Regions from separate parts of the Nocardia sp. NPDC052112 genome, predicted to be linked through region 2. Evidence: riboswitches for the same ligand, from Rfam matches in the RefSeq annotation. Region 2 holds a riboswitch; the other holds the start of a gene.
The links. Region 2 has a riboswitch for thiamine pyrophosphate ahead of thiC (phosphomethylpyrimidine synthase ThiC). Riboswitches for the same ligand answer to the same signal wherever they lie in the genome.

Region 1 (3,645 bases), on a different contig from region 2:
CGCGGTCGAACCCCGGCACGATTCCTGGTGGATTCCCGAAGTTCGTGCCGTCCTGACGGAATGCGGTGCGGCGCTGTGTTGGGCCGATGTCCGATCGCGCCCGGTCGCCCCGCTGTGGCGGACGACGGATTGGGGTTATCTGCGACTGCATTCCGGACGCGCGACACCCGCACCGCGTTACGGGCGCACGGCACTCACCAGTTGGGCGCGACGGCTGGCCGACACCTGGTCGGATCGGGCGCAGGTGTTCATCTACTTCAACAATGATCCCGGCGGTGCGGCGGTGCGCGACGCAATCGTCTTCGCGCGCACCGCCGCCGCGGCCGGATCCACCGTCAGCCGAACGCCCACAACGGGTTTCAGTTCCCGACGATAGCGTTCATGATGGTGCCCGCGCTGGTCGCGATGACACCACCGACCATCGCGCCGGCGAGCATCTTCGGCGAGTCCAGGGTGCCTCCGCTCCACTTTTCCCAAGCGAACCGGCCGCCCGCGTAGGTGATACCGCAGACACCCGACAGCAGAACAAACCAAGTCAGGTAACGGACCAACTGCAGGATCTTCTCCGAATTGGGTGGCGCCTCGGGCGTCGGATCCCCGAGTTGGGCAAGGACGGTCTCGTGCAAGGTAATCAGCATCATGGGCGCATACTCATTCCAGGTAGAGGCGGGCGATGAGCGGCAGATAACCGAGCAATAACCAGGTCGGTACCGCACAGTATGGACGTCGGCCGAGATTTTCGGGCGGTCTCTGCGGAACCTGTCTGGAATGTCCGAAGGCGCGGCCCGGCGCGCCGGTGCGCGGGTGTAGCATTTCGCCCGAACGACCCCAACGCGGGAGCTCGGGCACGGCCGGGCTGAGAGGGCGGACCCCACGTTTCGCCGACCGCATGAACCTGTCCGGGTAATGCCGGCGTAGGGAGAGCGGTACCGGGATGTCTACACCCACCCTTGATCGATCCGAGCGGCGCGAAGCACCGCTGACGCTGGACCAGCCCGCGCCGAAAGTCCTGTCTTTCTGGGACCAGAGCGCATTCTGGGCGAACCTCGGGGTCAGCCTGTTCGCCTTCTCCGGCGCGTACACGGTGCTGGCACCGAACACCGGTGGCGCCGCGCAGATCTCCATCGCCGCGGGCATTCTCGCGATGATCATCGGAACGGTGGTCGGCGGACTCATGCTCGGCCTGGCCGCGGTGCCGGGAGCCAAGACGGGTAAGCCCGCGATGATGTTGCTGCGCGGGTTGTTCGGTGCGAAGCTCAGCTACCTGCCGACGGTGCTCAATATCGCGCAGCTGATCGGTTGGGGCACCTTCGAACTGATCGTCATCGGCGATGCGGCCGAGGAGCTGTTCGACGGTGGGCCGCACTGGGTTTATGTGATCGCCGCGGGTGTGCTGACGACGGTATTGACGATCTGGCCGCTCGGATCGGTGCGAATGCTGCGGCGATTCGTGACCGTCGGCGTGGTGATCGCGTTGATCTGGTTCTATATCCAGTTCGTCCGCGCGGGTCTGCCGAATCTCACCGCCAATCCGGGACCCGCGGGCGGCGGGCCGTTCGGTGTGGATTGGAATCTCTTCTGGATCGCTACCGATGCGGCACTTGCGGTTTCGATCTCGTGGGTGCCGGTGGCGGCCGACTACACCAGGCACTCCCGCAGCACCCGCGCGGCATTCGGCGCGGCCAGTGGGGCGTATGCGTTCACCCAGATCATCGCCTATGTGCTCGGACTGTTCGCATTGGCGCTCGCGTCCGCCGACGGCGGGGTGTATTCGCCATTCCTGAAGGTCACTTTCGGAGCGGTGTTCTTCTTCGTCTTCGTCTTCCGCGAGGCCGACCAGTCCTTCGCGAATGTGTACTCGACGGCCGTGTCGATTCAGAATCTCGCGCCCCGGGTCGACCGCCGGGTGCTCTCGATCGGTCTCGGCCTGCTGATCACGCTGCTCGCACTGCGGCTGAACATGGCGAATTACTTCGGCTTCCTCGGCCTGATCGGTTCGGTCTTCGTGCCACTGCTCGGCGTGCTCGTCGCGGATTTCTTCCTGCGGACGCGGGACCAGTGGGATACCTCGGCGACCGCGCCATCGCGCTGGGGCATGGTTTTCGCCTGGCTGGTCGGACTTTCGGTATACCAACTGATCAACCCGGGCGATGCCGGAGTGTGGACCGACTTCTGGGTCGACGTACAGGAAGAACTGCACTTCACCAAACAGGCGTGGATGAGCGCGTCGCTGTTGTCGTTCCTGGCCGCGGTCGTGATCGCGTGGGGTGTGGGGCGGATTTCGGTGCGACGCAAGTCTGTATAGCCTCCGAATGGATGCACCGCGACCGCCGACAGGTGGCTCACGCGTTGTCGACGCGGGACGCACGGCAGCGCTGTCGCGTATCCAGTGCACACCCCGCACAGGCTCTGTCTCATACGAGGCGCCCACTGGATATGTGCCGAGATCAATTCCGCCACTTCGGCATTCGCTCGAATCCCAGGCGGCAAGCAGCGGTGCGACGTCCCCTCGTCTCGAATCGCCGACGTCACGATCACGAGACAGCGCCCGTGGGGTGGAAAAGGCTGAACCGTACTACTGGGCGTGCCAGGCCGACCTACAGGGAGTACGCAATGAAGAAGATTCAGGACAACTATCGTCGACTTCATGGCATACGACGTACCCATGCAGGTTGCGGTGTGCGGACCGAGTGACTGCACTGGTATCGAGGCCGAGTGGGCCGCGGAGGTGGGGCGGTTGCTCGCGAGTGCCGGGGCCACCGTTCTGTGTGGCGGCGGGACCGGCGTCATGGCCGCGGTCGCCGAGGGGGCTTTCAGTGCGGGTGGTCTCGTCATCGGAGTCCGACCCGATACCGACCAGTCCGCTCCATGTCGCGGTCTGTCCGCGGTTCTATACACCAACATGGGCGAGGGCCGAAACGCGATCCTCATTCACTCCGCCGATGCCGTCATCGTGATCGGCGGCTCCTGGGGCACCCTCTCCGAACTCGCCTTCGCCCGCCACCGCGGCACCACCCCCGTCATCTCGCTGGGCGGCTGGCAACTACACGACGCCGCCGGAAACCCCATCCCAGCAGCACAACTCGCCACCGACCCCGCCGACGCCGTTCACCGCGCCCTCGCCTGATCCCCGAAACCCGCTCCGACACTCACGCGAAACTCAGCGGCCGCTGCCCGTCGGCGCCATGGGAACCGTTCGCCGAAAGGTCTGGCGTGGGCCGCCTTCCGAGCCCGGGGTGGCCATCTCGGCTGGGGTGAAGCCGAGGCCTTCATAGAACGCGCGAGCGGCGGCCGCGGCGGGATGACCGAGGCCGAAGGTGACAACCTCGATCGTGGCGGGAGCTCGGACCTATTCGGGGCAGATGACTCTCCCTTACCGGGTGCCGAGGTGGGTGAGTAGCAGCACGGTGAGAGTAACCGTGCCGGCGAGGCCGACTCCGCCGTCGCGTATGGCTATGGCGAGATGCGCTCCGCGGGCGAGAACGGACTGGGAATGGGACAGGACTTCCGGGCGCGCTTGCTGGGCTTGTGTTCTCGGCGAACACCAGATAGTCGTGATCTTTGTGCCGCATCGCGCTATGCGAATGGCGGCCTCGTCCACGGCCTACGCTCGTCGAGCGCGCGTACGAGTCGGGCAAGGAAGTC
Region 2 (3,645 bases):
CACCGCCGACCACATCACCGATATGGCCGGTGAATGGCGAGTCGCCGGGACCGCACGGGTGCGCGGGCGGCGGGTCGAACTCGTCTGCACCGTAGCCAAATTCGTCCTCGGTCCCGACGACACCGTCCGCCTGCTCGCCCATGCCGTGCTGGACCGGCGGGAAATCGGTATCCGGGCGCCGGAATTGATGATCGGACGGCATATCGCGATAGAGCTGAATGTGCTATTGCGCCCGGAAGTGACGTCGAATTGACGATCTCCGGCACGGACCGACGAGGGGTCAGTCCGTGCCGGTGTCCAGGTGAGCGTGCCCGAACAGCCGAAGCATAATGTCCGCCAGCATAATTCGCTCCTGCTGACTCAGCGGAGCGAGGATCTCGTCGCGTACTTGTCCCGCCTCCTGCTCGAGGGCCCTCAGCAAGGCCCGACCGGATCTGGTGATCCGCACCGACATGCGACGACGATCGGCCGGATCGCGGGTGCGTTCGACCTGACCGGCACCGGCCAATTCGTCGACGATCTTCGCCACATCGCTCGGATGGATATCGAGCCGAATACCCAGATCGCGCTGCATATGCGGCCCGAAATCGGCGAGTGCGGCGAGTACCGCCATATGCCACAGCCGAAGTCCGCGCGCCGCGAGCCGATCGGCGAACCGGCCGCGCGCGACCTTGCCCACCCGCGACAACAGGTAGATCTCGAGCCCGAGCAGGCTCGGTGGCAGGGCACGCGCGGAATCCATGCGACAAATTATAGGTCGGTGCCTACGATAGGTCTGGACCTACTAATAAGGAGTTGGCGTGGACGCCCTGTACTCGAGACTGCTCGTCACCGGTTTCGCCCAATGCTTCGACTTCTACAACGCCGTCCTTCCCGAGCTCATCGGCGCGAAGCTGATCAAAGGCACCGCGGCCGGTCCCTATGCGAACTGGGATGTCGACGATCAAGCGGTACTGGTGCTCTTCGACCGCACCGCGATGTCCGAAGTCGTCGGGACCACCGATATGCCCGCCACCGCCGCACCAGCGCAGGACGCCGCGATGTTCGTCTGCCGAGTGCCCGATGTCGACGCGGGCCTCGAGCTGTGCCTGCGCAACGGCGCGACCCTGGCCGCCGCCGCGGCCGACCGGCCGCACTGGGGCCCGAATCTGCGCACCGCGCACCTGCGCGACCCGGCGGGCACCCTGATCGAACTCCAGTCCTACTGACCAGCGATGAATTCCGCCCGCGCGCACCGTCGGCACTGATACACGTACACCGACCGGGAGGACCACCATGCAGAAAATCGTCACGAACCTCTGGTACGACACCCAGGCCGAGGAGGCCGCCGAGTTCTACTGTTCGCTGTTCGAGGATTCGAAGATCACCAATGTCGTGCCCTACTCCGAGGCGGGGCCACGCGAAGCCGGGCTCACCATGCTCGTCGATTTCGAACTCAACGGACAGAAGTTCACCGCCATCAACGGCGGCGGCGACTACCACTACACCCACGCCATGTCGCTGCTGGTCAATTGCGACAGCCAAGACGAGGTCGACCGGCTCTGGACGGCGCTGCTCGCCGACGGCGGCCAGCCGATCGAATGCGGTTGGCTCAATGACAAATACGGTGTGCCGTGGCAGATCTGGCCCGTCGAAGCCGACACCCTGCTGGCCGCTACCGACCGCGCGGCCGCGAACCGCGCTATGCAGGCGATGCTCGGAATGCAGAAGATCGACCTGCAGGGCATGCGGGACGCCTACGAAGGCAAGGTCAGCTGATCTGCCAGGAGCCGACCTCGCGGTATCCGGAGTTGTAGATGGCGGAGCCGTCGCCCTCGGTGATCTGGTAGTGCTTCATATTTCCGCCCCAATAGCGCAGGATGCGGCCGAGCTCATCGGCGAGATCGGCCGGCGCCGCCACGCCCTCGGGCAGGACATCCAGATCTACCTCCAGGGTGAATTTCACCCTGAGGAATGTACCGGCGCCCGGTTGGGCGACGGTCGCTTCGCTGTATGTTCCTCCGATCGCCGGGCGGGGCACGGACGTGGAAAGGTATCGTCGGGCGGGAAAATTTCACACACCAACGGGGGCTCGCACCAGCGGGCTGAGAGGACGGCTAGCCCAATTCGGGCGTTCAGGGCCGTCGACCGTATGAACCTGACCGGGTAATGCCGGCGTAGGGAGGATATTCATGGGCACACCTGTCGATTCCGTGACCACCGGTCCGATCGAAGGCAGCGTCAAGCACTACCAGGCGGTCGATGACCTGCGCATTCCGGTGCGTCGGATCAATCTGACCAATGGCGAGCACTTCGACGTCTACGACACCTCGGGCCCGTACACCGACGATAAGGCGTCCGTCGATCTGGAGGCCGGTCTACCGAAGTTGCGCGACGGCTGGGCAAAGCCCGAGGTCGACGGTCCGCGTACCCAGCTGGCCTGGGCGCGGCAGGGTCTCATCACCCCCGAGATGCGCTTCATCGCCGTACGCGAGGGCGTTTCGCCGGAGCTGGTGCGCGACGAGGTCGCCGCGGGTCGCGCGGTCATCCCGGCCAACCACCGGCATCCGGAGCTGGAGCCGACCGTTATCGGCAAGAAGTTCCTGGTGAAGATCAATGCCAATATCGGCAATTCGGCCGTGTCCTCCTCGATCGCGGAGGAGGTGGAGAAGATGGTGTGGGCCACCCGCTGGGGTGCGGACACCATTATGGATCTGTCCACCGGCAAGAACATTCACGAGACGCGCGAATGGATCCTGCGCAATTCGCCAGTCCCGGTCGGCACCGTGCCGATCTATCAGGCGCTGGAGCAGGTGAACGGTGATCCCACCGCGCTCACCTGGGAGATCTACCGCGACACCGTAATCGAGCAGTGCGAGCAGGGCGTGGACTATATGACCGTGCACGCCGGTGTGCTGCTGCGTTACGTGCCGCTGACCGCCAAGCGGGTCACCGGCATCGTCTCGCGTGGCGGATCCATCATGGCCGCATGGTGTCTGGCGCATCATCGGGAGTCGTTCCTGTACACCAACTTCGCCGAACTCTGTGAGATCCTGGCGAAATACGATGTGACCTTCTCCCTCGGCGACGGCCTGCGTCCCGGCTCCATTGCCGATGCCAATGACGAGGCCCAGTTCGCCGAGCTGCGCACCCTCGGTGAGCTGACCAAGATCGCGAAATCGCATGGCGTACAGGTCATGATCGAGGGGCCGGGGCACGTGCCGATGCACAAGATCGTGGAGAACGTGCGGCTGGAAGAGGAACTGTGCGAGGAAGCGCCGTTCTACACCCTCGGCCCGCTCGCCACCGATATCGCACCCGCCTACGACCACATCACCTCGGCCATCGGCGCGGCCATCATCGCCCAGGCGGGCACCGCGATGCTGTGTTATGTCACCCCCAAGGAGCATCTGGGGCTGCCCAACCGGGACGACGTCAAGGTCGGCGTGATCACCTACAAGATCGCCGCGCACGCCGCCGACCTCGCCAAGGGGCATCCGTACGCCCAGGACCGCGATAACGAATTGTCCAAGGCCCGGTTCGAATTCCGCTGGCGCGATCAGTTCGCCCTGTCCCTCGATCCGGACACCGCCCGCGAGTACCACGACGAAACCCTGCCCGCCGAGCCCGCCAAAACCGCGCACTTCTGCTCCATGTGCGGACCGA

Region 1: another riboswitch for thiamine pyrophosphate. It lies ahead of AB0L58_RS03385 (cytosine permease); the one in region 2 lies ahead of thiC (phosphomethylpyrimidine synthase ThiC).

Annotation. Positions count from the first base shown of each region.
Region 1 covers NZ_JBFAWD010000002.1:19,288-22,932, forward strand. Annotated here, with positions in the region: gene AB0L58_RS03375 (DUF72 domain-containing protein) at 1-376, shown strand, start outside; gene AB0L58_RS03380 (hypothetical protein) at 360-641, opposite strand; TPP riboswitch at 824-938, shown strand; gene AB0L58_RS03385 (cytosine permease) at 935-2,305, shown strand; gene AB0L58_RS03390 (LOG family protein) at 2,648-3,127, shown strand; gene AB0L58_RS03395 (hypothetical protein) at 3,577-3,645, opposite strand, start outside.
Region 2 covers NZ_JBFAWD010000011.1:31,991-35,635, forward strand. Annotated here, with positions in the region: gene AB0L58_RS21915 (YceI family protein) at 1-253, shown strand, start outside; gene AB0L58_RS21920 (MarR family transcriptional regulator) at 281-742, opposite strand; gene AB0L58_RS21925 (hypothetical protein) at 801-1,208, shown strand; gene AB0L58_RS21930 (VOC family protein) at 1,276-1,758, shown strand; gene AB0L58_RS21935 (hypothetical protein) at 1,751-1,945, opposite strand; TPP riboswitch at 2,054-2,180, shown strand; gene thiC (phosphomethylpyrimidine synthase ThiC) at 2,172-3,645, shown strand, end outside.